DNA from 2 places in the Variovorax sp. RCC_210 genome. Region 2 is predicted to be linked to the other one. Evidence: riboswitches for the same ligand, from Rfam matches in the RefSeq annotation. Region 2 holds a riboswitch; the other holds the start of a gene.

Region 1 (14,995 bases), on a different contig from region 2:
AGGTTCACGAGCAGAAAGTGCCCCAGGTGATTCACACCGAATGTGAATTCGAAGCCATCGATCGTGAACACCTTCGCGCCCTGCATGGCGGCATTGCAGACCAGGCCATGCAGAGGTGGCAGTTCGCCTGCCTTCAGCCTGCGGCTCAGCGCTGCAGAAAACGTGCGTACCGAAGCCAGCGATGCCAGGTCCAGAACCATTGCCTCGACTTTTGCGCCGGCCACCGCCGTCTTTCGAAGTGCATCGACCGCGCCGCGCGCCCGCGCCGGATCGCGACAGGCGAGAACGACGTGCCATGGCGGCGACGCGGCAAGCAGCGTTCGGGCGCAGGCGAAACCCAGGCCGGAGTTGCCGCCGGTGATGACGACGGTGCGCGGCGATGGCGAAAACGACTTGGGTGGGATTTTCTCGGGGGTCATGGCGGTGTGTCCGTACGCAGGTTCATGTGAGTGCCTGCCGACCATCGCCGATGCGCGAAACAGGGTCGAGGTCGATCGTCTCGACCTCTTGCCTGAACCTATCAGCCGCGTTGCCAAGCCGAAGAAAGGGCCACATGATCCGGGAATGGATGAACTTCTCGAAAAAATGCGTGACCGGGTCATCGCTCATGTCGACGGCATCCATACCGAGACACCGATTCCCAACCTGAGCCTCGGTGTCGTCCGCCAACCCCTGATCCCGGAAACCGCGTTCTGCCAGCCGATGGTGTGCGTGGTGCTGCAAGGCGTGAAGCAGGTTCTTGTCGGCGGTCACCTCATCCGCTACGGGACGGCGCACTCTTTCGCATCCGCCGTCGAATTGCCCGCGACCGGTTGCGTGCTCGAAGCGGAAACCGACAAGCCCTATGTCGCAGTGGGCCTGACGCTCGACCACGCCATGCTCGCGAACCTGGTCACCGAGCTGCCGCCGGTTTCTACATTGCCGCAAACCATGGGATTCGGCGTGGCGACCGTCTCGCAACCGCTTCTGGAGGCGCTCGACAGCCTGCTGGCGCTTCTGGATCGCCCCGATGACATCGCCGCGCTTTCAAAAGGACGTGAGCGGGAGGTGCTGTACCAACTGCTGCGCAGTCCGCATGCCCCCATGCTGCGACAGGCGCTCAGCGTGGACGGCCAGCTGGCGAGAATCCGCGAGGTGATCCAGCGGATACGCCAGCAAGTCGACACGTCCCTTTCGGTATCGGCGCTTGCCGAGTTGGCCGGCATGAGCGTGCCGTCTTTCCACCGCCACTTCAAGGCGGCCACAGGCATGAGCCCGCTGCAATACCAAAAGACGCTGCACCTTCATGCAGCGAGAAAGCTGATCGTGGCCAGCGGCGATGCCGCCAGGACCGCTTACGCGGTCGGCTATGAAAGCCCTTCGCAATTCAGCCGGGAGTACGCCAGGTTGTTCGGCATCTCCCCAGCCCGCGACGCCGCGCGGTTTCGACAGGGGGCGGGGCCGACCGCTTTCGGACTGGTCTGACTGCCGCGCAGCGGTCCAACGGGGAGGACTTCGCGCCATCTGCTTCTAAGAAAACGAACGCGCGTGTGAGGTCGACTCCCGTTCCGTGGCTCACTCGCAAGGAAATCGCAGGCGGCCGAGGTCGACAGCGGCGATTGCCCGTGTAAGTAGAACGTTCATGAAGATGTCACCACTTGCAACGATGCTGCAGCCCTCGATTCCCGAAAAAGCTGTGGCTGCCATGTTTCCCACCAAGACCGACAAGGCGCGCGACGAACTCCAGGGCCGCCAGCGCACGCTCAGCCAGCGCGAGCGCGCGCTGCTGCTCATGGCCGACGGCCGGCGCTCGCTGACCGACTTCAGCCCGCTGTTCAGCACGCGGGACGAGGCCGAGCAGGCGCTGTCGGCCCTGGTGCAGCGCGGCTACCTGCAAGACCCGCACGCGGCGGCTGCAGCTGCCGCCCAGGCCGCGCTACTGGCGTCGCAGGCATCGCAGGCATCGCAGGCATCGCAGGCCGCGCAAGCGGCCAGCGACGCCCAGGCGGCTCAAGCCATGGCGGCGCTGCCGGCGGTCGACCCGATCCAGGTCAGCACCTCGGCCGACAGCTTCGACGGCAAGCGCTCGCTGGCGACCACGCGCATGTTCCTGTTCGACATCTGCGAGCGCATGTTCGTGCGCCGCGACCCCAAGTTCGCGTCGCAGATGCGCGACGCCCTGCGCGAAGCGCGCGACCGCGAGGCGATGATGACCATTGCCGCGCTGATGCTCAGCGAGGTCGAGAAGGCGGCCGGGGCCGAGCGCGCCGAGTCGCTGCGCGAGCGCATCGACCGGCTGCTGCCGCCGGCTGAAATCGTTCACTGAGGCCAAAGCCCCGCGCGCCGCGATCCACTACACTCGCCCGGGTCAGGAGAGAGCCCCGCGCGACGGGGCCGCCGAAGGCGCAGGGGTCTCCCGAACGCTCAGGCAAAAGGACTGACAAGGCGCCGGTGCACACCGGCGTTTCCTTGCTGGAGAGAGGCCGCCGCACCCCACGGTGCAACGGCCCACCGAAGGAGCAAACCCCGATCGTGGGGCGAATCTCTCAGGTAAAGCGGACAGCAGGGGTGGCCCATGGCTTGCGTCATGGATTTCGTCTGCCCCTTTGGAGTGCCCCATGGCCTCTTCCACTGCTTCCGCTGCTCCCGCCGCTTCCGCTGCTTCCGCCTCCGACACCCTGTTGAAGACACCCCTGCACGACCTGCACGTCGAGCTCGGCGCCCGCATGGTCCCCTTCGCCGGCTACACCATGCCGGTGCAATACCCCGCCGGCCTGATGGCCGAGCACAAGCACACGCGCGACGCGGCCGGCCTGTTCGACATTTCCCACATGGGCCAGCTGCGCCTGGTCGGCCCCGACGCCGCGGCCGCCTTCGAAACCCTGATGCCCGTCGACGTGATCGACCTGCCCGCCGGCAAGCAGCGCTACGGCCTGCTGCTGAACGACGAGGGCGGCATCCTCGACGACCTGATGTTCTTCAACGAAGGCAACGGCTCGCTCTTCGTGATCGTCAACGGCGCCTGCAAGGTGGCCGACATCGCGCACATCCAGCAGAAGATCGGCAGCCGCTGCACCGTGCAGCCCCTGCCCGACCAAGCGCTGCTGGCGCTGCAGGGCCCGCAGGCGGCCGCCACGCTGGCGCGCCTGTCGCCCGGCATCGAGCGCTTCGTGTTCATGACCGGCGGCGCGGTGCAGATCGGCGACGGCGACGCGAAGGTGCCAGCCTTCGTCACCCGCAGCGGCTACACCGGCGAAGACGGCTTCGAGATCTCGGTGGCCGCCACCGACGCCGAGCCGCTGGCGCGCCTGCTGCTCGCCCAGCCCGAAGTGAAGCCCATCGGCCTGGGCGCGCGCAATTCGCTGCGGCTCGAGGCCGGCCTGTGCCTGTACGGCAACGACATCGACACCACCACCACGCCGGTCGAGGCCTCGCTCAACTGGGCGATGCAGAAGGTGCGCCGCGCCGGTGGCGCGCGCGAAGGCGGCTTTCCCGGTGCGGCCAGGATCCTGGCGCAGCTCGCCGCGGCCACCCCGGGCGCGGCCGGCCACACCGACCACGACACGCTCAAGCGCAAGCGCGTGGGCCTGGTGGCGCTGGAGCGCATTCCGGTGCGCGACGGCACGCTGCTGCAGTCCTTCGAGGGCCACGACATCGGCATCGTCACCAGCGGCCTGCTCGGCCCCACGGCCGACCGCTGCATCGCCATGGGCTACGTGGCCACGGCGTTCGCCGAGCCGGGCACGCGCATCCAGGCCATCGTGCGCGGCAGGCCGGTGCCGATGGAAGTCTCGACCCTGCCCTTCGTGCCGACCCGCTATTACCGCGGCTGAGCCTGCCGACCGCCCCCGGACCCGGCTAGGCTCTGCACCCCGAAACATTTTTTCCACGAGGAGTTTTTCATGAGCATCAAGTACACCAAGGACCACGAATGGGTGGCGGCCGAAGGCGATGCCGCCACCGTCGGCATCACCGTGCACGCGCAGGACGCGCTGGGCGACGTGGTGTTCGTCGACCTGCCCGAAGTCGGCAAGAGCTTTGCCCAGGGCGAAGTGGCCGGCGTGGTCGAGTCGGTGAAAGCCGCCGCCGACGTGTTCATGCCCGTGTCGGGCGAGATCGTCGAAGTGAACGAGGCCCTGCGCGCCGACCCCTCGCTGGCCAACAGCGACCCGCTGGCCAGCGGCTGGTTCTTCAAGGTCAAGCTGAGCGAACCCGCGCAACTCGACGCGCTGCTCGACTCGGCCAGCTACGACAAGTTCGCCGCCGAATCCTGAAATGATGTTTGCCCCTCGGCTTGCCGCTTCGTGTGCTTCTCCGTCCCCCACGGGGAAGGCGCGGGCCGCCTTGGGGCGGCCCGGCGCCGACCGCTGAGCTCTTTTCCGCCGAGCTCTTTTCCGCCGAGTTCCTTTATCAACGCCGATAGACAGTCACCGCCATGCCGACGCCCGCCCTTCCCTCTTTGCAAGAACTAGAGAACGCCGAAGAATTCCTTGCCCGCCACATCGGCATCGATGCGGCGGACGAGGCGCGCATGCTGCCGGTGATCGGCTCGGCCACGCGGGCCGAGCTCATCGACGGCATCGTGCCCGCGGCCATTCGCCGCGCCCGGCCGATGCGCCTGCCCGCGCCGGTGACCGAGGCCGACGCGCTGGCCGAGCTGAAGACGCTGGCGTCGAAGAACAAGGTGTTCAGGAGCTTCATCGGCCAGGGCTACTACGGCACGCACACGCCCGGAGTCATCCTGCGCAACGTTCTGGAGAACCCCGCCTGGTACACCGCGTACACGCCCTACCAGGCCGAGATTTCGCAGGGCCGCATGGAGGCGCTGCTCAACTTCCAGACGATGGTGTGCGACCTCACGGGCATGGCCATCGCCAACGCCTCGATGCTCGACGAGGCCACGGCCGCGGCCGAGGCCATGACGCTGGCCAAGCGCAGCGTCAAGAGCAAGAGCAACGTGTTCCTGGTGTCGGGCGACTGCCACCCGCAGACCATCGAGGTCATCAGGACGCGCGCCGCGCCGCTGGGTATCGAGGTCAAGGTCAGCACGGTGTCCGAGACGCTGCCGCACCTGATGGTGAGCGGCGAGTTCTTCGGCGTGCTCGCGCAGTACCCCGCCACCACCGGCCATGTGCACGACCTGCGCCCGCTCGCGGGCCATGCGCACCAGTGCGACGCCGCCCTCATCGTCGCGGCCGACCTGCTGGCACTCACGCTGCTGGTGGCCCCCGGCGAGTTCGATGCCGACATCGTCTGCGGCACCACGCAGCGCTTCGGCATGCCGCTGTGCAACGGCGGCCCGCACGCCGCCTACCTGGCCTGCCGCGATTCGTTCAAGCGCTCGCTGCCCGGCCGCCTGGTGGGCGTGAGCGTCGACACGCACGGCCAGCCCGCCTACCGCCTCGCGCTGCAAACGCGCGAGCAGCACATCCGCCGCGAAAAGGCCACGTCGAACATCTGTACCGCGCAGGTGCTGCCGGCCGTGGTGGCCAGCATGTACGCCGTGTACCACGGGCCCGACGGCCTCACGCGCATCGCGCAGCGCGTGGCCGCGCTCACCGCCATCCTGGCCAAGGGCCTGTCGCAGATGGGCCGCGAGCCCGTCAACGCCACCGCCTTCGACTCGCTCACCGTGAGCACCGGCGACGACACGCACGCCATCATCGAGCGCGCGCAGGCTGGCGGCGTCAACCTGCGCCAGCGGCTGCAGCACCACCTGGGCATTTCGCTGGACGAGACCACCACGCGCGCCGACGTCGAGACGCTGTGGGCGCTGTTCGTGCCCGCGGGCACCGCGATGCCGCGCTTCGACGACCTGGCCGCCAGCGCCGCGCCGCTGATTCCCGAGGACCTGCGCCGCACCAGCGCCTTTCTCACGCACCCGGTGTTCAACACCCACAAGAGCGAGACCGCGATGCTGCGCTACATCCGCAGCCTGTCCGACAAGGACCTTGCGCTCGACCGCAGCATGATCCCGCTGGGCAGCTGCACCATGAAGCTCAACGCGACCAGCGAGATGATCCCCATCACCTGGCCCGAGTTCGCCAACATCCACCCCTTCGCGCCCGCCGAACAGCTGCAGGGCTACGCCCAGCTCGACGCGCAGCTGCGCGCCTGGCTGTGCGAGGCCACCGGCTACGCGGGCATCAGCCTGCAGCCCAACGCGGGCTCGCAGGGCGAGTACGCGGGCCTGCTGGCCATCAAGGGCTTCCATGCGGCCAAGGGCGAAGGCCATCGCAACATCTGCCTCATTCCGTCTTCGGCGCACGGCACCAACCCGGCCAGCGCGCAGATGGTGGGCATGCAGGTGGTGGTGACGGCCTGCGACGCGCAGGGCAACGTCGACATGGACGACCTGAAGCGCGCCTGCGAGAAGCACAGCGACAAGCTGGCCGCCGTGATGATCACCTACCCCAGCACGCACGGCGTGTTCGAGACGCGCGTGAAGGAACTGTGCGAGCTGGTGCATGAACACGGCGGGCGCGTGTACGTCGACGGCGCCAACATGAACGCGCTGGTCGGCGTGGCCGCGCCGGGCGAGTTCGGCGGCGACGTGAGCCACCTGAACCTGCACAAGACCTTCTGCATTCCGCACGGCGGCGGCGGGCCGGGCGTGGGCCCGGTGTGCGTGGTCGAAGACCTGGTGCCTTACCTGCCGGGCCACGCCACGGCGGGTGTAGCGTCGAACGGCGTGGGGGCGGTGTCCGCCGCGCCGCTGGGCAACGCGGCCGTGCTGCCGATCAGCTGGATGTACTGCCGCATGATGGGCGCCAAGGGCCTGCAGGCCGCGACCGAAACGGCCATCCTGAGCGCCAACTACATCAGCGCGCGCCTCAAGGACCACTACCCCACGCTGTACGCAAGCCCGAACGGCCATGTCGCGCACGAGTGCATCCTCGATTTGCGCCCGCTGAAGGACACCAGCGGCGTGACCGCCGAAGACGTGGCCAAGCGCCTGATCGACTACGGCTTTCACGCGCCCACGCTGAGCTTCCCCGTGCCCGGCACGCTGATGGTGGAGCCCACCGAGAGCGAGCCCCTGGCCGAGCTCGACCGCTTCATCGACGCGATGATCGCCATTCGTGGCGAAATCCGCCGCATCGAAGAGGGTGTGTGGCCGAAGGAAGACAACCCGCTCAAGCACGCACCGCACACCGCGGCCAGCCTGCTCGGCGCCGAATGGGCGCACCCGTACTCGCGCGAACTCGGCGCGTTCCCGCTGGCCGAGCTGAAGCACGCGAAGTACTGGCCCCCCATCGGGCGCGTCGACAACGTGTACGGCGACCGCAACCTGTTCTGCAGCTGCGTGCCGGTGGGCGAGTACAACGAAACCGAAGAGGCCGCGCAGGCCGCCGACAGGGCCTGACCCGCGCGTGGAGGCGCGCGTGGACCCGCACGAGCTCGCGTCGCTCAAGTCGCGCTGGCGCGACTGCGTGTGGGCCCACACGCTGAGCGATGCCGAAGGCGCGGCGCTGCTGCCGCAGTTGCGCTTCGTCGAACTCGCGGCGGGCCAGCCCATCTGGCACCGCGGCGATGCGGCCGAGCACTGGGTCGGCATGGCGCGCGGCAGCATGAAGCTGTGCACCACCTCGGCCTCGGGCAAGCCGGTGACCTTCATGGGCCAGGCCTTCAGCTGGGTCGGCGAGGTCGAGCTGCTGCAGGACAGCCCGCGCGTGTGCGATGCGGTGGCGCTGTCCGACGCGGTGATCATCAAGCTGCCCAAAGCCGCGTTCTTTCACCTGCTCGACACCAACCCCGCGTTCAACCGCTTCGTGCTGCGGCTGATGAGCGAGCGGCTCACCCAGTCGATGGCGCTCACGCTGTCGGACCGCACGCTGGACCCGGTCGCCAAGGTGGCGCAGAGCCTGGCGTCGCTGTTCAGCCCCTCGGCCTTTCCGCCGCGCTCGCTGGCGCTGCGCGTGTCGCAGGCGGAACTGGCGAACTACTGCAACATGTCGCGCCCGCGGCTGAACACGGCACTGAAGCAGCTGGAGGCCGAGGGCCTGCTCCAGCTCGGCTACCAGGTCGTCACGCTGCAGCGGCTCGATGCGCTGCGCGGCTACTGCGGCGCCGCGTCGGTCGACAGCGGCAGCCACACGCGGCCCGACACCGCATAAGCGTTGTCGGCGGTGATGCCGGCCACCGGTGCCTCCGCGAATGTGTCGGACGCTGGCGCCCACACGTACTGCGCATGCGTGGCGAACAGCGCCACGCCCAGCTCGTCGCCCGGCTGCATGCGCGCGGCCACGCCACCCAGCGCGACACGGTGCCGGCCCGGAGGCACGGGCACCACCTGGTCCGACAGCAGCGTGACATCGCCGTTTCGGCGGCGCAGCGCGAGCCCCACCAGCGCCACGCCGGGGCCGGCCTTCGGCTGCACGTCGAGCTCCGCTTCGGGCACGCCGGCCAATACGGCTCCCGCCCCCTGGCGCGCCAGCACATCGGCTGGCAGCGCCACGAACCGAAGCCCCCTGGCGCCCGCTTCGACCAGCGTCGGCGCGAGCGCCGCGCCGACCTGCGCGGCAACCGGCGTCGGCCCCTGGAAGGCCGTGCCGTCGTCCAGCGCGATGCACAGCGAGGGCACCGACGACAGCCCGGCGCCCTGGTCGCGCAGCTTCGCATCGAGCCACGCCAGCATCGCGTCCATGGCATCGACCGTGCCGCACCGCGCGGGTTTCTCGCGCTGGCCGGCGCGCGGATTGACGTGGCCCGAGCGCAGCACCATCAGCCGCACGTCGCCACCGCCGGACTTCAACTCGCGCCAGTTGCGCAGCCCCTCGCCCATGTCGAACAGCACGTCTTCGCTGGCCTGCACCACCAGCGCATCGACGCGCCGCACCGGCTGCCCGGCCCAGCTCGCGCCCGAGGTGCCGTGCGCCTGGTAGGCCGCGCGCAGGCGCGGGGCATCGGCGCCGATGTCGTTCCACGCCCATGCGCCCGGCTTGGGTGCGGCGTCGCACAGGGGCCGCAGCAGCCCGCCGTCGCGCACCTTGCCGCGCTGGGCCATGAAGCATTCGAACTGGACGAAGCCTTCTTTCAGCACGCCTTGCGGCGCCAGCGAATGCTGCAGGTCGTACCAGGTCATCGACGGAATCACCGTGGTGATGCGTGGCTCCAGCTGCGCCAGCTGCATCTGGTAGCCACCGCCGTACGAGCCGCCGATGCTGCCGATGCGCGCGCGGCCATCGGCGCCCTTGCGCAAGGGCAGCTCGCGCTCGGCCCAGTCGACCAGCGCGCGAATGTCGGCAATCTCGGCCTGCGGATCCATGATGCGGCTGTCGCCGCCGCTGCCGCCGTGGCCCCGGTGGTCGAAGCTGATGACCGCGAAGCCGCGCTCCACCAGCGTGGGCACGAGCCGGTCCAGGCGCGCCCAGTAGCTCGCGGCCGGGTCGGTGTCGCGCGGCGGCAAGGCCTGCAGGCGCGGCAGGCCGAAGCCGCTCGCATGCAGCACCAGCGGGTAGCCGCCTTCGGGTTTCGTGTCGGGCAGGAAGAGCGTGAACGCGACCTTGGTGCCTTCGGTGCCCTTGGCCGCATCGGCGCCGGCCAGCGGGTCGGGCACGGCGGATTGCACGGACAGTTGCTGCACCGTAGCAGCCTGCGCTTGCAGCGGGCCAGCGAGCAGGAGTGCGGCGCTTGCGGCTGCCTTCAGCACGGTGTCGCGGATGGTTGTCTTCATTGTTGTGGTGCCTCGTTGCGTATGTCGAAGCACGCGACTCTAGGAACGAAGACGGCGCTGAATTGTCCCGGCCGGAACAAAGCGCGCACAACAGAGCGCACCACACAGCGCACCGCAGAACACGTCGTCTAGTGCGCCTTCGCCGCCACGCGCGCGACCATCTCGTCCATGCGGGACAGGAACAGTTGCAGCAGCGGCGAGCTGTTGGCCTTGTGGTAGCCCACCACCAGGTCGATGCTCGGTACCTCGCCTTTCGCCTTGCCTCGTCCCTTCCCAGTGCCTTCGCCCGTCACGGCCTCGAGCGGCCGGCTCACCACCGACCACGGCAGGAAGTTCAGCGCATAGACCGGCAGCAGCGCCACCCCGCGCGTCGACGCGACGAGCGAGATCGCCATCGCGAGGTTGTCGGCCGCATGCCCCGGCGTGACGGCGAGCTTGTTCTGGCGCAGGTAGTCGTCGATCACGCGGCGCAGCGCAGGCGCGGTGTCGGACACCTGGATGAAAGTCTCGTGCGCGAGCGAGCGCGGGTCGATGCGCTCGCGCGCGGCCAGCGCGTGGTCGCTCGGCAGCACCACGACCAGCGGCTCTTGCGTCACCCGCCTGAACACCAGCTCCGGCAGGTCGGGCTCGCGGCGCATGAAGGCCAGGTCGAGCTGGCCGCGCATCAGCCCTTCGGCCAGGCTGGGCGAGTACTGGCTGTGCACCGTCACCTCGATGTTCGGCAGCTCGTCGCGCAGCGTGCGCATCACCTCGGCAAGCCAGTCGATCTCCTGCCCCGTCAAGAAGCCCAGCGCGAAAGAAGTCTTGGCGGGCATGGCCGCGCGCCGCGCCGCTTCGCCCGCCGCCTCGACCTGCGCCAACGCCAGGCGCGCATGGTCGAGAAAGGCCTTGCCCGCGGCCGTGAGCGCCACGCCGCGCGCGTTGCGCGTCAGCAGCGGCGTGCCGACTTCGTATTCGAGATCGCGAATCTGCCGGCTCAGCGAAGGTTGCGCGGTGTGCAGCCTGCGTTCGGCCGCCACCGTGAGGCTGCCCTCTTCGGCCACGGCGACGAAGTAGCGGAGGTGACGCAGTTCCATATGAAGGCTCCATGCCTGTGAGGTATGGGGCCCAGCTTACAAAGTCTTTGTGAAGCGTGCACCCGAGCCCTAGATTCACTCCCATGCAAAGGCAACTCGCCGAAGCAACTCCGGCAGACAGCAATACCTCCCGCGTCTGCCTTGAAAGGAAACCGACATGAACCCGCTCCAAGGAAAAACAGCCCTCGTCACCGGCGCGTCGCGCGGCATCGGGCGCGCCAGCGCGCTGGCGCTCGCCCAGGCCGGCGCGCAGGTGCTCGTGCACTACAGCAGCGGCGCCGCCGAGGCCGACGCTGTCGTCGCGGACATCCGCGCCGCGGGTGGCCGCGCCGACGCGGTGAAGGCCGACCTCGGCGCGCCGGACGGCCCGCACCTGCTCGCGCGCCAGGTGCGCGAGGTGGTGGGCGAGCGGCTCGACATCCTCGTGGCCAATGCCGGCGTGTCGGTCGGCGGCACCATCGAGGAGACCACCGTCGAGGCCTTCGACCAGATGTTCGCCGTCAACGTGCGCGCGCCCTTCTTCCTGGTGCAGCAGCTGCTGCCCATCCTCGGCAAGGGCAGCAGCGTGGTGCTGGTGTCGTCGCTGGCCGCGCACGCCTCGGTCGGCGCGCTGTCGGCCTATGCCGCGACCAAGGGCGCCATCGACACGCTGGTGAAGCACTTCGCGTCGGCGCTCGGCGCGCGCGGCATCCGCGTGAACGCGGTGGCCCCGGGCGTGGTCGAGACCGACATGTCGAAGTTCGCGAAGACCGACGCGGGCCGCGACTTCACGTTGTCGCTGCAGGCGCTGCAGCGCGTGGCGCAGCCCGATGACATCGCAGGTGCGATCGCGTTTCTGGCGTCGGACGCCGCGCGCTGGGTCACGGGGGACACGCTGCGGGTGGATGGCGGGTCGAAGCTGTGAGCATGCCGGGGCGCTAGTGGTTAACACCGCCCCGGCCTTCGTTGACTCAACGAAAAGTTCGCACTTAAAATTTGCGTACAGGTTCAGATTTAAAGACCATCTGTGAGATGGCTTTGTCGCGCCTGCATGGTTTGCATCGTCTTCTTGCGGATTATTCCAATGGAGACAACTGTGCAACCCAACGCGATCAAGATCCGCGGCATCGACGATGTCATCGCCTACCTGGATTCACGCCAGGGAATCGTCGGCCGGGCCGCTGTCATCTGGTGGCTCGCACTCGGCGGACTGTTCCTCGACGCCTTTTCCAATTCCGCACTGAGCGCGGGCCTCGGCCCGATGACGCGCAACCTGTCGCTCACCGCCGCGCAGGTCGCGCTGATGACGTCGATGGCCTCGTGGGTCGCCATTGCGTTCAACCCCATCGGCGGCTGGATGGCCGACCGCTGGGGCCGCATTCGCCCGCTCATCCTCGCCAAGCTCCTGGCCGTGATCGGCGCGGTGCTGGTGGTGTTCGCACCCAGCTTCGAAATGATCCTGGTCGGCCGCTTCTTCGTGGGGGCGGCCTACGGCATCGACTTCGCCATCGCGATGGCGGTGCTGGCCGAGTTCACGCCGGCCAAGCTCAAGAGCCGGCTCAACACCTGGCAGGGCATGTGGTACGCAGCGGTGTGCACCAACCTGCTGCTGGCGCTGATGTTCTATTCGTGGGACGTGGGCGACGCGATCTGGCGCTACTCGGTGGCGGCCACGGCGGTGTTCGGTGTGACCATTCTCGTGCTGCAGTTCGCGCTGCTGGTCGAAAGCCCGGTCTGGCTCGCCCGCAAGGAACGCTTCGACGACGCCGCCCGCGCCATGAGCCGCATCTACGGCCAGCGCTTCGTGGCCGCGCCGCTCAGTGAACGACTGCCGGTGCTCAACCAGGCGCGCCGCGGCGCGGCCAACGTGCTGCTGATCTTTCGCGGCGTGTACCTGCAGCGCACCGTGCTCGCGGCCACCGTGCAGATCGGCCAGTCGATCCAGTATTTCGCGGTGTGCTGGTACCTGCCATTGATCAGCGCCACGCTGTTCGGCAAGAACTTCGCGCAGGCCACGCTCGGCGCGCTGGCCTTCAACGTGTTCGGCATCTTCGGTGGCTTTCTCTCGCCGTGGATCGGCCGAAAGCTCGGCCTGCGCCGCGCCTCGGCCTTCGGCTTTGCAATGGTGTTCCTCATGCTGCTCACGCTGGGGCTGTTCCACGGTCGCATGCCGCTGTGGCTGGCGGTGATCGTGCCGTCGCTGTTCATCCTGTTCCATTCGGGCGGGCCGGGCGCCAACGGCAAGAGCCTGTCGTCGCTGTCGTTCCGAAGCGAGTTGCGCGCGGGAGCCAACGGCATCATCGGCGCGCTGGGTTCCATCGGCGCGGCGCTGGGGCTGCTGGTGTTTCCGCTGTTCCGCGAGAAGTACGGGCTGGAGCACACCTTCCTGATCCTGTCGGTGGTGCCGCTCGTTGCCAGCGCGATCTGCTTCGCGATCCGCTGGGACCCGACCCGCACCACCATCAACCCCGACAACGAAGCCGGCGCGCCGCAGTTCGAAGACGACGTGCGCGTGCTCACCGAAACCCTCCAGCCAGCCGTGGGAAAAATGAACCGATGAAGTCCACCACCGAGGACGTGATCCTCTCCATCGACGAAGGCACCTCGGGCACCCGGGCAGCCGTGGTCGGCCGCGACGGGCACGTGTCGTGCCTCGAGTACGCGCCGCTGCAGGTCGACACGCCACGCCCCGGCGTGGTCGAACAGGACGCGAACGCGATCCTGGAAAAGACCCTGGCCGTGTGCCGCACGGCCATCGCGCGCGCCCATGCCGAAAACAAGCGCATCGCCGCGCTCGCCATCGCCACCCAACGCTGCTCGGCCGTGCTGTGGGACACCCGCACTGGCCGCGCGCTCGTGCCGGTCATGGTGTGGCAAGACACGCGCTATGTCGACGAGTTGAACCGGCTTGCGCCGGACTGGGACCGCGTGCTGGTCAGGCAGATGGGCCGCCCGGTGGGCGTGCGTTCGCCCTACCTCTGGGCCACGCACCACCTGCGGGAAACGCCGGCCGTTTCCCGCGCCTTCGACGAAGGCCGCCTGGCCTTCGGCACCATCGACAGCTGGCTGCTGTGGCACCTGTCGGACCAGCGCGCCTGCGTGACGACGCCCACCAACGTCACCTCCGGCAGCGCCTACGTGCTGGCCGAGCACCGCTACCACCTCGAGTGGATCGACGCACTCGGCTTTCCCCGTGCGCTGCTGCCCGCGCTGCGCGAGGACGCCGACCAGTTCGGCCGAACCCGCGCCGACCTGCTGGGCATCGACGTGCCCATCCTGGCCTGCGCGGGCGACCAGCACGCGGGTGCCATCGGCCTGGGCTGCCTCGACCGCGAGCAGGCGATGTGCGTGCACGGCACCGGCAGCTTCGTCGACGTGATCACAGGCCCGGTGCAACCCGCCAATGCCGGCCTGCACGACGGCACGCTCACCATGACCGCACGCCGCGCGCAGGGTGTCTCGCACTTCGCGGTGGAGACCTTCGTTGCCACCACCGGTTCCGCGCTGAACTGGGTCTGCGAGAAGCTGCAGTGGTTCGACGATGCGAAGCAGATCAGCCAGCTCGCGGCCACCGCCGGCACTTCGCGCGACGTCACCTTCATCCCCGCGCTGACCGGCCTGCGCGTGCCAGCGATGGAGCCTGCCGCGCGCGCGTCGCTCACCGGCATTTCGATGGCCACCACGCGCGCCGAAGTGGCACGCGCCGTGCTCGAAGGCATCGCGCATTCGGTGGCCTCGTGCATCCAGTCGAACGAAGAGGTATCGGGCGTGCGCGTGTCCGAACTCGTCGTCGGCGGCGGGCTGTCGAGCAGTTCCACGCTGCTGCAGATCCAGGCCGACCTCACCGGCATGCCCGTGCGCCGCATGGCGGAGACAGACCGTGCCAGCCTGCGCGGCATCGCCTTCCTCGCCGGTTCGTCGGGCCTGCTGTGGAACTCGCTGCAGCAGGCCCGCGCCACGCTGGCCACCGACGCGGTGTTCGAGCCCTCGGTCGACGCGGCCGAACGCCAGGCGCGGCGCGCGCTGTGGCACGCGCGCGTCGAAGCCGAACTCGCGCAGGCGCGCCACTTCAAGAACGTTTCAACAGGAGAGCTCCCACGATGAGGGTCCTGCCATCCCTGCGGCCGTCCAAGGACCGCGCCGCGATGACGACCACCGAGCCGCTGCGGCTGAACCGCCAGGAGCAGCTCGCGCGCCTGGCCGACGAACAGTTCGACATGCTGATCGTCGGCGGCGGCGTCACCGGTGCCTATGCCGCGCTCGACGCCAGCCTGCGCGGCTACCG
Region 2 (14,995 bases):
CAAATGCAAAAATGTCCATCGTATTATTAATCTTGGAAAGCAGCGTCATCTAAAGCCTGTCGCGATGATCAGTGCGAAGCTAACCAACACCGTCCACTTTGCGAAACACTATATACCGACTGGCCAAGTAAGCTGTAACCGTGTAAACCGGCATCCCCATCGCTTGGGCAAGATAAGTATTCAGATTCAAGACACTTATCGCAGCAACCACGGCCAGAAGGTTCGCCGCATACGCGATGCCCGTGGCAACGAGAAACTTCGCGACTGCAGGAACCCAATTACCTTGATATGCAAAGGTCCAGCGACTGTTCAACGTATAGCTCACACAGATGCCAACCGCGTATCCAATCGCATTGGCAAGTACGTCACGAACTTCAAGAAAATATTTGGCGGCGAAAATTACAGATAAGCCAACCAGCGTATTAGCAACACCAACCACTAGAAATCGAACAAATTGGAATGAAAGGATTTTCCCGGCAATCATACGAATGCAGTCAAATCAAGTCGCCAACGCCGTGGGGCAGAATACTTGCATGCAACTCAATTTTTGTGCCGATTCAGATTGGCGTGCAATGCGCGCTCGGAACTGAGAAGCTGAGCAATTCCGACCGTCAAACTGCGTGTATCTGGCTTGCCATTCTCTTTCAACACAATTGAACGGAACTGCACGCGCCGAAGGTACAGGCCGGAAGCCTTGCTTGCGCCAGTGGTGATTCGGGGCGATTTTCTTGCGATCCGCCTGAATATGGATATTATTTCTGCAATCGTCGCAGGACGTTCGGACGCAATTATTTTCATCCAAACGCCGGTTTGCCCAGTCAGGCCCCGCAATACCTTAACGATGCTCATCGCCGCGTCGTCGACAGATATGTAGTCCCGTATCGTATCGATGGGTACATAGATACTGACTGGCCGGTTACGAACAATGCTGCGAGCAATGTGGGTCAACAGGCCCTGCGGCTTTCGGGGCGCTTGGCCTGCACCATAGAGCGTGGAAATCCGGGCAAGAAGCATAGTCATATTCGAGTTGCCAGCACCAAAAGCTCGAAGCAACTCTTCCTGTTTCAGTTTTTCCCGAGCATATGCGTTGCTCGGGGCGACGGGTGATGCTTCCGTCACTACATCGACACCACAAGCGCCGTAGATTGCGCCCGCAGAGCTTGAAAAAACGATGCCGCCAGGCATTGCCATCAGAGGCTTGCTTGCTTGAAGCAGCGACAGCAGTCTTTCAATCGCGCGCGTTTCCGGCATCAGGGCTTCCGCAGTGCTGCCCATCGTTCCTACGCCAGCGGCCCAATAGATTTCCCATCGTTCGTGACCAGCAGCATTCAAAGCAAACGTCTCGACCGCCGCTTCAAGTTGCACGGCCAATCGCGACTCGTCGGACCAGTGAAAGCGCTCAGCCGGAGCAAATGATGTTGTCTCATCAAGTGAAAGCGCTCGACCGAAAGCCGAACCCAGCAAACCACGAGCGCCAATCACCCAAGCCAAAATCATGGTCGATTCGATCGCGTCGGCTTCGAACTGACCACGTACAACGGCTTGCCCATGACGATACCCATGGTCACGGCCAAATACTCCGCAATCACACCGAGCGCCGTGAGGATCACGCCGGAGAAAAAGGCCACAACCACCGCGAGTGAAGTCCAGCCTTCAACCGGCACCTGGCCGGTATATTTTTCGTAGATCGCGTAAAGAGCAAACCCAAGCGCGAGAAGAATCGAGAAGAAACCAACGACCGTGATGAGGCGAAGAGGTCTTGTTCCTGTCGTGAGAACGAGGCTCCAGAAATGCCTGATCAAAGAAAGGAAAGAGTATCCCGACGGCCTTCCCATTTCTTCCCTGAGGCGCAAAGGGCAATGCCCCACCCGGCCAGTGATCCAAAACAGTCCGACATCAAGATAGACGCCATTTCCGCAGTAGGCGGAGAGCGTTCGAGCAATTTCTCCGTCGATCAGTCTGAAGCTATTGAAACGTCCAATTGATTTATTGCCCAGCAACCGCTTGCTGATCGCCTTGGCCGTAAAGCTCGCCAAATTCCTGAACCACCCATGCGGCGGAGGATTGGTCGGCTGTGCATAAACGAGTTGCAGCGCATCTTTTTGCGCCATGTCGAGCATTGCAGCAATGCTTTGCGGATCCTGCTGCCCGTCTTCGTCCATTGTGACGACCCAATCGCCGGTCGCGCTCGCCATTCCAGCCATCGTTGCAGCATGCTGCCCATAGTTACGCGACAGCCAGATCGGCTGAACGAACTCATGGATGCCTGCCAGCTGTTCGATGGCAAGGTCTGAACGGTCAGGCCCACAGTCGTGAACAAGCAAGACCTCGCAGACGACGAATTCATTCCCACCTTGCGTCAATTGAGGCTGTGTAAGTTTTACAAGCTCGCCAATGAGCGTGGGCAGCGTTCGCTGCCCGGCGTAGACCGGAATGACGATGGAAACTCGCTGAGGTGTTTTCATTGCTGTGTTCCGGTGGTCGAATGTTTAACGGGTTGCATAGGGACGCCAAGCGTGGCTGCGTATGGTCCCGCTACTTGAATTGGTTGCGAAATCATTGGGCCAAGCAAATAATTGCTAGGCCGTCGACGACAGTCACGGCCTCGACGTCGGGCCACGGCGCCGCCTTCGCGCAATACGCCTCTCCAACGGCATTTTGATCTCCGGACGCTTTCTTGAAGTTGTAGCCCGATACCTCCACCAAAAGCGGAACCTTGGAGTACTCAGGCGAAAACGCAGATATGTTCATATCCCCCTGGATCATGCTCATTCTGGCAGAGTGCCGCCAGCTCCCGCCGCCCACATAGACAAACTGTACTTTTAAAAAATCCGGTCGCTGTTCGAGGCGGGAAACAATTCTGTTCGCTTCCATTCGATCCCAACCGTTGACTCGCTGTTGATCCGCAAATATCTGATTATTGATAAGAATAAATGCAAAAACGGTGAACGCGATCATCGCCGTCGATATTCGAAAAATCCAACCATTCAGAATAGATTTTAAAAACGGCGCGGACAAAAGGATAATCAGGCCAAGAATCACCGGTATCTGCGGAAGCACACGGGCAACTGGATACCAGTCCTTGAATGGAACGATCACACCTACGGTCGCGGGAATGAGCAACGCAACAGCGAGAGCGATTCCAAGAAGATGCAACGTGCTGCCACTTCGAAATATTTTTGTAAAACGCTGAAACAAAACTGCGATCCCAATCACGACGGGCAATCCGATCACAAGCTTCAGCCAATGCGGCGTAATCGGCTCGTTTTTCCAAAACACATTCTGGAAAAGAGCCCAGACCTGAGCCACTCGCTCAGGAATTTCATGCAATGAGATAAATTTCGACCGCCCTGTGGGCTCGATAAATCCAACGCGCTTGAAAGTTGCCAAGATTGCAAGAAACATCAACGCTGACAGTGCACAAATTATTGCAAGCACCACATAATTCCTTGAGCGCGCGGACTCCCGAGGCGCTTTGGCATACTTAGTAACGGAAAATGCCTCGAACAAAAAAGCAAAAATTATTGCCACCGCAAAGTAATTCAGAAACCCCTGATACACGAATAGCATACCAAGCGTGGCGAGCATGCAAATTATGTGTTTACGGAGGCCTGAACTCTTGCTTGACGCAGCTTCCAACGCGACGATTGAAAGCGCCGCAGCAACGCAATAGCCCGGAAGTACCATACGGAATGTCAGTATTTCCGAAAGGTATGGATGTATAACCATTGCCGAGCCAATAAGCGCGGCACCTGGCGCATTCGCAGCACCAACAAATCGCAATATTGCTACTACGAGCGCAGCTTGCAATAACAGGGCGCAAAGTCCAAGCGAAATGTAAAGGTCATTGATATTGACCCCAAGGGAATCGATTCCCCAGTCGAGCGCTCCGAGCAGAAAGCGCCCCTGTGTCAAAAAAACACCCAACTCCCCTTTGTTGAAGCCTTGCCCGAATGCGTAGTCATCAACGGCGAAACCACGAAGCACCGCGCCACCTTTGGCAACAAGTGCAACCGCAAAGAATATCAACAACAATCGGATCTGTCGCTGTATTGGCTGCTCGCCGAACTTGCCGCCAAGAAGCTTCATAGAACTGATAACAGAAGAATCGGACATTCTCATGCGATCTACGCCGCTATGCGAAGCTTTGATTTCACACCTCTTTGTTTTTTCTTCAATGCATTAGAAAAAATATCACTCGGTTCGGCGATGCATCCTGCCGAACTCGTCTGACGAACAAGCGAGACCCGTTTCATGCGTATGGCATGCCCCGTGCCTTTAACGCATTTATGCACTGCGCCTGCAGAAATCGCCTTGAGGTTCCATCCCCAATCCTCATATCCCATCTGCGCAAGAAGGTCCGTTTCCGGGTATGGATTTTCAACCAAGAAATCCTTTCGAACGAAGCACAGCGATGTCCAATAGTTGACCAACGCCAAACCCGCTAAATCAAAGGCTTCGCTCTCGCTGTCGATATGGACAAACACATGAGGGTCGTGCCCGAAATAAACATTCAACTCAGGATGAAGCACAAGTTCACGTGGGTCTGATCGCGCCATGTCGAACGCTTTGACGATCCAGCTCCTTTCCCATAAGTCATCGCCATCAAGAAAGGCGACATATTCTCCTTGGGCGAGCAAAGCAGCCTGATTTCGGCAATGTCCCACATCGCCATAGTCCATGGGAATTATTCTTGCATTGTCGATACCGGCAATGCAGCGTTGAACGACTTCCTTGGTCAGTTCGTCCGAGCGATCCATGGCCACCAGCAGCTCGACAGTCAGATTTTTTTCACGTGCTGATTCAAAACACCTGCGAACACTGTCCAGCGTGGGCTTTAGCAACAAGCCTTCCCTGTGTGCGTTCACAATCGCGGTTACGTCAACCTTCGACATTTGCAACTCCGCTACTTGTCTTTGAAGGCACGAAAAGCTTCGACTTGAACGCGCTCCACGAGCGCTCTGTCCCCAACTTTTTCTTCATTGCTTCCTGACGCCTTGCGACCTCTGCGGGGTCGCCGATGATCTGCTGAATTGCCGCGCAATATGCGTTTTCGTCGTCCAATGCATCGATCAACCAACCTGTTTCCTGCGTGACCAATTCCGATACTCCACCGACATTGCTCGCGATGATCGGAACGCCTGCTGCTGCCGCGTTGATAAGAACCGTTGGCATTCCCTCGAAGCGCGACGTAAAAAGAAATGCGCTGTATTTTTCCAGAGGAAGCTTGTTGAACGATGAGAAAAACCCCAGGACGCTGACGTTTTGAAATCCGCTCGCGAGCGACTTCAATTCGGTCTCGCGCGCGAACTCGCCTCCTCCATAAATATCCAGTGAAACAGGCGGCTTCTTTTTGATAATTCGAACCAGTAATTCCGTATTTTTTTGATAGCAGAATCGTCCGGCCCAGAATACCGCGGGCTGGGAATTGGCCAACGCTTCATTTCCATGCGAGGGATGAACGCCGTCCAATGCGGGCTGCGGCAAAAACTTCAACTTCTGCTTGAGAGATTTTGTTAGTCCGAATCTTTCGGCTACTTCGTCCAAAAACACCTGAGTATCGAAATAAACCGTATCGACATTCATGATGCCAGTCCGGAAGTGGGTATCTGCATAACCTGCACCACGGCCATCTTCAGTGAAATCACGGCAAAACAATGCAACATGAATTCGGCAGATTTTCTTGAAGGCGCGGCCCTTTTCCAGAATGGCGTCCCAGCACGCCAAGCTGTTCACATTCATGATGGACGCGGGTTGAATCGCGAATATCAGTGCTTCGACAATTCGTTGCCGGTTTTTTTGATTTAGCTTTGCGTCGTAGTCGGAAAGAACCAGCACTTGCGTTCCCGTGGGCAGCCAATCGAAGGCATCCACGTTTGCATGGTCCGTCAACACCAGCAGCACGGCCCGGACACCCAGTTTTTCCTGAGCCGCCCGCACCATGTTGACGCCAGCCAAGTCTGCGCCGCCCTTGACCAGCCAAGGCATGAAAAGAATGTGCTCGATACCGTCTGGAAGATCGTTGAAGATCTCACGCCAGGCGACACCGAGCTCGTCGACCGGCATACTGAAATTCGGTCGAAGCCGAAGATGCTTGCCATGTAAGGGATGGCAAGCTTCGATTTCGGGGTCGAGTGCCATTAAATCTGCGACCGTTTGCTTCACGACGGCCGAGATCCTTGGATTCATGCCCTTGAAGCGGCCTTCCTTGATTCCGTGCTCCAGATAGTGGAGCAGAGGGTGCACGTTGTGCAAAACGACATCGGGGTAGATGTCCCCGTACCACGCACAATCGAATTCTTCGCTTCCCTTGAGTCCTTCGAACCCGCCATATCGCAGGAAATGCAAATAAGGATCCTGACCATGGAGGTGAGGATAGGTCTCCAGATACCACTCGGGATCGAACAGATCGGTGGCACGAAGAATTTCGAGGTCGCGAGCCTCTTGCTCGCTCAGCAGCACGCCGTTGATTGAATAGGCGTTGGGAGAACCGGCAACACCTGAATAGGTGCCAGCTATTTCGCGGCCTTCGCTGGTTCCCCACTGGAGATAGTGGACAAGTGGATTTGCTCCGCTGAGCGCAACATCCTTGTACGTCTGGAGATACCACGCCGAGTCGAATTTCTCGCTGGGAGCTCTTCCTTCTTTCCCCCCGAAACGAAGGAAGTGCGACAACGCGTCCTTGGCTGAAACGTCTGGGTTCCTCGTTAGATACCAGTCCCTGTCGAAGAGGCCAGACCTTTTAACCAGGCTGGCGGCTCGATATTCCCTCACATACCGGACAGCGCGTACCAGCACATCCTTGACATTCATTATCTACTTCCACCACTCATTAACCTGCATCATTGCAAATCCGCTCAGTCCGTTCGAAGGCTTCAAAAAAGGTGCCGATGCCGATAACATCGTCAAGCTCGCAGTGAATTGAAACAGCCTAATTTCGCTCAGGAAATTTTGTGCGGAAAACGGAAACTTTTCAGTCGAAAATATTTGCCTGCTTCAGCGGCAAACCTCCGCTGTCCTTTTCCGACAATTGCGGCAGGACGCCGATATCGGGCCATTCGATACGCAGATCAGCGTCGTTCCAGGCGATGCACCTTTCGTGCTCGGGCGAGTAGTAGTCGGTGGTCTTGTACAAGAAATCCGCGCTTTCGCTCAGAACGAAGAACCCGTGCGCGAACCCCGGCGGAATCCATAGCTGCTTGTGGTTCTGGTCGTTGAGTTCGGTGCCGACCCAATGGCCGAAGGTCGAAGACGAGCGCCTGATGTCTACTGCCACGTCGAACACCGCGCCGCGGGCAACGCGCACCAGCTTGCCCTGCGCATTCTGAATCTGGTAGTGCAAGCCTCGGAGCACGCCACGCGACGATTTGGAATGGTTGTCTTGGACAAATTCAAATTTCTTGCCAACGGCTTCGTCGAATGCGCGTTGGTTGAAGCTCTCGAAAAAGAAGCCACGTGCATCGCCGAACACTTTCGGCTCGATGATCAGCACCTCGGGAATGGCTGTCTTGATCACGTTCATGAACGAACCTCCTCGGCGAGCAGGTGGTTCAGGTATTTGCCGTAACCATTCTTTTGCAGCGGCGCAGCCAACTTGGCCAACTGCTCACGATCGATAAACCCGTTGCGCCAAGCGATTTCTTCCGGGCAGGCAATCTTCAGCCCTTGACGATGTTCAAGGGTCGCGATGAATTGGCCCGCTTCGAGCAGGCTCTCATGCGTGCCGGTATCCAGCCACGCATAGCCGCGCTGCATGATCTGCACGCTGAGTTGGCCTAGGTCGAGGTAAGCCTGATTGACCGCCGTGATTTCCAACTCGCCGCGCGCGCTCGGCTTCACCGCCTTGGCGATGTCCACCACCTGGTTGTCATAGAAGTACAGGCCCGTCACCGCATAGCTGCTCTTCGGCTTCAGCGGCTTTTCCTCGATGCTGCTGGCCTTTCCTGCCGCATCGAACGCAACCACACCGTAGCGCTCCGGGTCATGCACGTGGTACGCGAACACCGTCGCACCAGCGTCCTTCGCATCGGCGCCGCCCAGCAGGTGCGCCAGATCGTGCCCATAAAAGATGTTGTCCCCCAACACCAGCGCACTCGGCGAATTCCCCACGAACTGCTCACCGATGATGAACGCCTGCGCCAGCCCGTCCGGGCTCGGCTGCACCGCGTACTGCAGGTTGATGCCCCACTGGCTGCCGTCGCCCAGCAGCTGCTGGAAGCGAGGCGTGTCCTGCGGCGTGCTGATGATCAAAATGTCGCGCATGCCGCCGAGCATCAGCGTGCTGAGGGGGTAATAGATCATCGGCTTGTCGTACACCGGCAGCAGTTGCTTGCTCATGGCCAGCGTGGCCGGGTGCAGGCGGGTGCCCGATCCACCGGCCAGGATGATGCCCTTGCGTTGCGTTGTCGTGGTCATGCGTTTCTTCTCGTGTGAATTCGCTTCTTGTCGTCTGTTCTCAGAGCGTTTCGCGCAGCATGCGCGCAACGCCTTCCTGCCAAGGCGGCAGGCGCAGGCCGAAGGTGGCCTGCAGTTTGGAAGTGTCCAGGCGCGAGTTGTGCGGCCGCTTCGCCGGCGTCGGAAACGCGCTGGTCGGCACGGCCTCGACGGCATCGGGGCCCGCCTTCAGCTCGACACCCGCCTGCTGCGCCAGCTCGAGCACGAAGCGCGCGTAGCCGTGCCAGGTGGTCTCGCCGCCGGCAATCGCGTGGTACAGCCCGGCTTTCGACGGGTCTTGCAGCGTCGCGCGAATGGCGTGCGCGGTCACGTCGGCCAGCAGTTCCGCTCCGGTGGGGGCGCCGAACTGGTCGTCGATGACGGTCAGCTTGTCGCGCTCCTTGGCCAGCCGCAGCATGGTCTTGGCGAAGTTGCCGCCCCGCGCCGCATACACCCAGCTGGTGCGAAAGATCAGGTGCTTCGGGCAGTTCTGCGCCACCAGCTGCTCGCCCTCGAGCTTGGTCTGGCCGTATACGCTGAGCGGGCCGGTCGCGTCGTCTTCCTTCCAGGGCTTGCTGCCGCTGCCGTCGAAGACGTAGTCGGTCGAGTAATGCACCATCAGCGCGCCGATCTGCCGGGCCGCCTCGGCCACCACGCCGGGCGAGGTGGCGTTGAGCTTGCGCGCGAACTCGGGCTCGCTCTCGGCCTTGTCGACGGCGGTGTGCGCCGCGGCATTGACGATGACGTCGGGGCGCACCTTGAGCACGGTCTCCGCCAGCTGCTCGGGCCGGCTGAAGTCGGCGTGGAAATCGGTGCTGTCGAAGTCGAGCGCCACCAGCTCACCGAGCGGCGCCAGGCTGCGCTGCAGTTCCCAGCCGACCTGCCCGCCCTTGCCCAGCAGCAGCAGCTTCATGCCGCGGCCTTCGTCGGTGCGGTCGATGCTGCAGGTGCGGCGTCGTATTGCTTTTCGACCCACTCGCGGTAGGCACCGCTTTGCACGTTGTGCACCCACTCGCTGTTCGCGAGGTACCACTCCACCGTCTTGCGGATGCCGGTGTCGAAGGTCTCGGCGGGCTTCCAGCCGAGTTCGCGCTCCAGCTTGCGCGCGTCGATGGCGTAGCGGCGGTCGTGGCCGGGGCGGTCGGTGACGTACGTGATCTGCGCGTTGTACGGCTTGCCGTCGGCCTTGGGGCGCAACTCGTCGAGCAGCGCACACACGGTGTTGACGATCTCGATGTTGGGCTTCTCGTTCCAGCCGCCGACGTTGTAGGTTTCACCGAGCCGGCCGGCCTCGAGCACGCGGCGGATGGCGCTGCAGTGGTCCTTCACGTAGAGCCAGTCGCGCACCTGCATGCCGTCGCCGTACACGGGCAGCGGCTTGCCGGCCAGCGCGTTGACGATCATCAACGGGATCAGCTTCTCGGGGAAGTGGAAGGGACCGTAGTTGTTCGAGCAGTTGGTGGTGAGCACCGGCAGGCCGTAGGTGTGGTGCCAGGCGCGCACGAGGTGGTCGCTGGCGGCCTTGCTCGCCGAGTACGGGCTGTTGGGCTCGTACTTGTGCTCTTCGGTGAAGGCGGCGTCGGTCTTGGAAAGCGAGCCGTACACCTCGTCGGTCGACACGTGCAGGAAGCGGAAGGCGGTCTTCTCGTCGGCCGGCAGCGCGCTCCAGAAACCGCGCACCGACTCGAGCAGGCGGAAGGTGCCGAGCACGTTGGTCTGCACGAAGTCTTCGGGGCCGTGGATGGAGCGGTCGACGTGCGACTCGGCGGCAAAGTTGACCACGGCGCGCGGCTTGTGCTCGGCCAGCAGGCGGTCGATAAGGGCGCTGTCGCCGATGTCGCCCTGCACGAAGATGTGTCGGGGGTTGCCCTTGAGCGACGCGAGGGTCTCGAGGTTGCCCGCGTAGGTCAACTTGTCGAGATTCACGACCGGCTCGTCGCTGTTCGCGATCCAGTCGAGTACGAAATTGGCGCCAATGAAGCCAGCGCCGCCGGTAACCAAGATCATGGAGTCCCCTGAATGTTGGAAGTCATCGCCTTGTCGCAATGAACGTAACGCGCGATTATCCCATTGGGTCAACAGGCCGAAACACAAGACGTTACCGTTCTCTTCACCCCGTGTTTACAATCGCGGCACTGCAGGAGAGCGGGCCACCCGGTGGCCCTACCGAAGGCGCAAACTCCCATAAACGCTCAGGTCGGCCCGACGAAGTCTTGAAAAGGCTTCGGCAAGGGGTCAGTACTGCACCACATCAAACGCCGTCTGGAGAGCCATCGCACCGTTCATTGGTCGCGATGCACCGAAGGAGCAAACCCGTTGCAATGGCGCAACAGGTGAATCTCTCAGGTACCGAGGACAGGGGGAGCGGCAACTTGGACTTCGGTCGTCCGGTTGCCTGCTATTGATTCAATAGCACACCACGCCCGTCGTTCAAGCGCTGCAACCTCAAAGGTACTTGAAATGCGCGTGATCGTTCTTGGCGCCGGCCTGCTCGGCGTGACCTCGGCTTACTACCTCCAGCAACTCGGCCACGAAGTGACCGTGATCGACCGGCAGGCCACCCCGGCCGCCGAAACCAGCTTCGCCAACGGCGGGCAGATCTCGGTGAGCCATGCCGAACCCTGGGCCAACCCCAGCGCGCCGCTCAAGGTGCTGCAATGGCTGGGCAAGGAAGACGCCCCGCTGCTCTTTCGCATCCGCGCGGACATGCGCCAGTGGCTCTGGGGCCTGCAGTTCCTGCGCGAATGCACGCCGGCGCGCACCCGCCACAACATCGAACAAATCGTTCGCCTGGGCACCTACAGCCGCGAGATGTTGCAACAGTTGCGCCGCGACACGCGAATCGACTACGACCAGCGCACCCAAGGCATCCTGCACTTCTATACGACGCAGAAGGAGTTCGACGGCGCCCTCGCCCCCGCCGAGCAGATGCGCGCCCTGGGCTGCGAACGCCAGGTCATCTCGGCCGACGAGGCGGTGAAGATCGAGCCAGCCCTCGCCCACATCCGCCCGAAGCTGGCCGGCGCCACCTTCACGGCCGAGGACGAGTCGGGCGATGCCAACCGCTTCGCGCGCGAACTGTCGAAGCTCGCCGCCGCGGCCGGCGTGAAGTTCCTCATGAGCCACACCATCACCGCACTGCGCGAAGCCGGCGGCGCCATCGACCACGTCGAGGTGACCGACAACGAAGGCCGTTTCCAGCGCATTCGCGGCGACGCCTTCGTGATGGCGATGGGCTCGCTGAGCCCGCTGCTCGCCGCGCCGCTGGGCATCCGCCTGCCGATCTACCCGGCCAAGGGCTATTCGGTGACGCTGCCCGTGAAGGACGCCGCCAAGGCGCACCAGGTCTCGCTGACCGACGACGAGTTCAAGCTGGTGTTCTCGCGCTACACCTCGGAGACGGGCGACCGCCTGCGCATCGCCGGCACGGCCGAGCTCAACGGCTACGACCGCGACCTGAACCAGGTGCGCTGCGAGGCCATCGTGCGCCGCGTCGAAGAACTGTTCCCCGGCGCCGGCGACACCACGCAGGCGCAGTTCTGGACCGGCCTGCGCCCGGCCACGCCGAGCAACGTGCCGCTGATCGGCAAGACCAAGCTCGCCAACCTGTTCCTGAACACGGGCCACGGCACGCTGGGCTGGACGCACGCGTGCGGCTCGGGCAAGTCGATCGCCCGCATCGTGAGCGGGCTGGCGCCGGAGGTCGATTTCGCGTTCACCGGCATGCCCGCGCCGCAGCCGCGCGTGCTGCAGCCGGCCTGATCGACTCGACCGGCCTGCGGGCCGGTCAGTCGTTGCTGGTGAACACCGTCAGCACCCCGGTATAGCCATACAGGTGATGCCGGGCGATTTCGCCCGCCGCGAAGAACCCCACCAGCGGCACGTCGCCCAGCGCGTGCCGCACGATCTGCAGCTCCGCGCCCGGCGCACCGAAGTGCGGTCCGCCGCGCCCGGAGCAGCTCACGTACACCGCGCCCGCGATGCGCCGCGCCGGGTGCGGGGCCGCCTCGGCCTCGCCCGCGGCCACGGCGCGCGCGGTGGCCAGGGTCTGTTCCTCGGGCTCCAGCTCTTCGCGGATTTCCGCGCAGATGCGCATCAGGTCGGCCCGCGCGGCCTGCGCGTTGCGGCGGCAGAAGGTCAGGCGCATGCCGGCCTCGGCGGTGTCGGCAATGGCGATGCCGCGCCGCGTGGGGTCCAGGCCGATGATGTGGCGCACCAGCACGTCGGCGCCCAGGTCGCCGGTGCGGCGGATGCCGTCGCTGCCCGCGTCGGCCAGCCCGACCAGCGTGTTGCGCACGGCGTCGATGGCCTCCTGCGGCCGCTCGAGCGACACCTGCAGGTCGGCCAGCAGCACGTCGAGCGCAGGCTGGCCGTCGAGCTTGAGCAGCAGGTTGCCGTCGGCCTCGGTGATTTCGCGCTCGCGCACGGCGCCCGAGCGCAACGGCTGGCAGCCCTGCGTGACGCGCGAGACCACGCGCACGCCCTCGCCGAACACCACGCCCGACATGCCGCCGGAAAACACCCCGCCCGCCGCCCCGTGGCCGCGGATGTTGCCGTTGCCGCCGATGGCGAACTGCAGCGAGCCGCCGCGCCCGGAAGACAGCCCGCCGAACAGGTAGCCGGTGTCGGTGCGCCCGGCCATCTCGCCGACCAACTCGGCCAAGTCGGGCGTGGCAGGGTCGGCATGCACCAGCGCCGTGTGCGCCTCGAAGCCGCTCATCTCCGAATTGCCCAGCGGCGCCACGCCCGAAAACACGCGGTACTGATCGCTGGGCAGCGCGCACAGCATCAGGCTGATGCCGGGTTCGTCGAAATATTCGGCATTGTTGGCCGACACGCCGATGCCGACGGTGCCCGACCAGTCCGTCACCTCGGGCAGCTCGGCGCTCAGGTGGTCGAGGATGTCCTGCGCCTCGCTCGCGTAGTGGTCGGTGATGTAGAGCAGCCCGAGCGTGGGGGCTGACGCGTAGTCGGGCAAGGCCATCTGCGCGCGCAACTGAGCCAGCACGAGGCCGGCTGCCATGCGCCACTGGGGATGGGTGGCATGACCGGAGGGAAACAACTTCATGATGCGTGCCGACCCGTTCTCTTCAAAAAATATGCGTGTATGACGTCAGCGCCGCGCGGAGGTTCGCTTGCGGGCGGCGGTGGCGGTCTTCTTTTTGGCGGCCGGCGCGGCAGGGGCCTTGCCGGCGGCGGACTTCGCGGCTGACCTGGCCGCCGTTTTAGCGGCGGTCTTGGCCGCTGGCCTGGCGGCGGCCTTTTTCGCGGCCGCCGGCTTGCCCATCACCTTGCCCACGGCATCGGCCAGTGGCTGGGCCATCGCGGGCACCTTGAGCTGCGCGGCGTCCTGCAGCGCGGTGCTGGCGATCTGCTGGAACTGTTCGGTGAGCGCGCCCCACCACTGCATCGGGTCGACCACGCCGGCAGCGCCGGCTTTCGCGGACCCGGATTTGCCTGCAGCCGCCTTGGCGCGCGACTTCGCGGCCGGTGCTTCTGCTTCTTCGTGCTCGGGGGCTTCCTCATCAGCCTCCTCGATTTCCTGGTCCTCCTCGTCCTCTTCAGCCTCCTCGACCTCTTCGGGCTCGGCCCGTCCAGTCGCCCAAGGCGCCGCGGCCGGAGCAGGTGAAGCCGCCGCGGGCGCCGGCGCCATCGCGGCCGCCTGCTTGGTGAACGCGCTGGCGATGTCTTCCATGCGCACGTTCATGCCGCGCAGGGTCGACAAGGTCATCTTCTGCACCTCGAGCGCCTGGATGGTCGCCTTCAGCGCATGGCCGTTCTGCTCCAGCCAGTACTGCACCGTCTTGAGTTCCTGGATGCGCTTGTCGACCTCTTCCACGCTCAGCGTGGGCGCCACCCAGCTCGCCAGGCTCGGAATGCCGGGCACCGAGCCCGCCCCGGCACCGGCGGCGGCACCCCCGGCAAGGTTCTTCAGGAAGTCGAATCCGGGGACGAACTGGCTGAAGTCGAAGGGCTTGTTGGCATTGCTCATGGGCGGGGGTCTCCAGGCTGGGTTTTCTTGTGTTGCCAGCTTACTCCAAGGCCCGGTGCGCGCGCCGCCCTCAGACCCCGTCGCGCACCTTGCTGAACACCTTCCAGAAGGTGGCGTCCTGCGAGGTGGCGAAGTTGATGCGCATCATCGTGCTCGGCGGCCGGCGCGCATGAAAGAGCGAGCCCGGCGCCAGCAGGTAGCCCTGGTCGAGCATGCGCTGGGTGAGCGCGTCGGTGTCCACCCCGGTGTCGACCCAGCCGAACAGGCCCGCCGGCTCCGACGCGAAGGTGCAGCCGTGCGACATCGCCAGCTTCACCGCCCGCCCGCGCGCGCCGTCGAGCCGGATGCGCACGCGCTCCGAATGCCGGCGCAGCTGCCCCTGGTCGATGCACCACGACAAGGCCCGCTCGAACAGCGTGGGCGAGGTCAGCGTGGCCAGCAGCTTGGTCTCCAGCAGCCGCTCCTTCAGCGCGGGCGCCGCGGCCAGGAAGCCGATGCGCCAGTTGGGCGCCAGAATCTTCGCGAAGCCGCTCACGTAGATGGTGCGCCGCAGCCCGTCGAGCGCGCTCA

Evidence for each region. A riboswitch is a leader RNA that binds a small molecule or an ion and turns the genes downstream of it on or off. The one in region 2 is predicted to bind glycine.
Region 1: another riboswitch for glycine. It lies ahead of gcvT (glycine cleavage system aminomethyltransferase GcvT); the one in region 2 lies ahead of AB6807_RS26580 (D-amino acid dehydrogenase).

What each region holds. Positions count from the first base shown of each region.
Region 1 is NZ_JBFUPJ010000006.1:317,979-332,973, reverse strand. Features, by position in the region: gene AB6807_RS19835 (SDR family NAD(P)-dependent oxidoreductase) at 1-419, opposite strand, end outside; gene AB6807_RS19830 (AraC family transcriptional regulator N-terminal domain-containing protein) at 361-1,464, shown strand; gene AB6807_RS19825 (hypothetical protein) at 1,622-2,305, shown strand; glycine riboswitch at 2,339-2,425, shown strand; glycine riboswitch at 2,442-2,552, shown strand; gene gcvT (glycine cleavage system aminomethyltransferase GcvT) at 2,598-3,812, shown strand; gene gcvH (glycine cleavage system protein GcvH) at 3,882-4,253, shown strand; gene gcvP (aminomethyl-transferring glycine dehydrogenase) at 4,415-7,345, shown strand; gene AB6807_RS19805 (Crp/Fnr family transcriptional regulator) at 7,365-8,096, shown strand; gene AB6807_RS19800 (alpha/beta fold hydrolase) at 8,039-9,655, opposite strand; gene AB6807_RS19795 (LysR family transcriptional regulator) at 9,784-10,731, opposite strand; gene AB6807_RS19790 (SDR family NAD(P)-dependent oxidoreductase) at 10,889-11,635, shown strand; gene AB6807_RS19785 (nitrate/nitrite transporter) at 11,807-13,270, shown strand; gene AB6807_RS19780 (FGGY family carbohydrate kinase) at 13,267-14,814, shown strand; gene AB6807_RS19775 (FAD-dependent oxidoreductase) at 14,811-14,995, shown strand, end outside.
Region 2 is NZ_JBFUPJ010000011.1:71,315-86,309, forward strand. Features, by position in the region: gene AB6807_RS26530 (GtrA family protein) at 80-484, opposite strand; gene AB6807_RS26535 (NAD-dependent epimerase/dehydratase family protein) at 541-1,497, opposite strand; gene AB6807_RS26540 (glycosyltransferase) at 1,494-2,465, opposite strand; gene AB6807_RS26545 (glucosyltransferase domain-containing protein) at 2,557-4,116, opposite strand; gene AB6807_RS26550 (glycosyltransferase family 2 protein) at 4,128-4,895, opposite strand; gene AB6807_RS26555 (glycosyltransferase) at 4,882-6,813, opposite strand; gene rfbC (dTDP-4-dehydrorhamnose 3,5-epimerase) at 6,974-7,522, opposite strand; gene rfbA (glucose-1-phosphate thymidylyltransferase RfbA) at 7,519-8,415, opposite strand; gene rfbD (dTDP-4-dehydrorhamnose reductase) at 8,456-9,346, opposite strand; gene rfbB (dTDP-glucose 4,6-dehydratase) at 9,343-10,440, opposite strand; glycine riboswitch at 10,562-10,651, shown strand; glycine riboswitch at 10,686-10,802, shown strand; gene AB6807_RS26580 (D-amino acid dehydrogenase) at 10,894-12,195, shown strand; gene AB6807_RS26585 (FIST C-terminal domain-containing protein) at 12,221-13,501, opposite strand; gene AB6807_RS26590 (PhaM family polyhydroxyalkanoate granule multifunctional regulatory protein) at 13,547-14,425, opposite strand; gene AB6807_RS26595 (PLP-dependent aminotransferase family protein) at 14,496-14,995, opposite strand, start outside.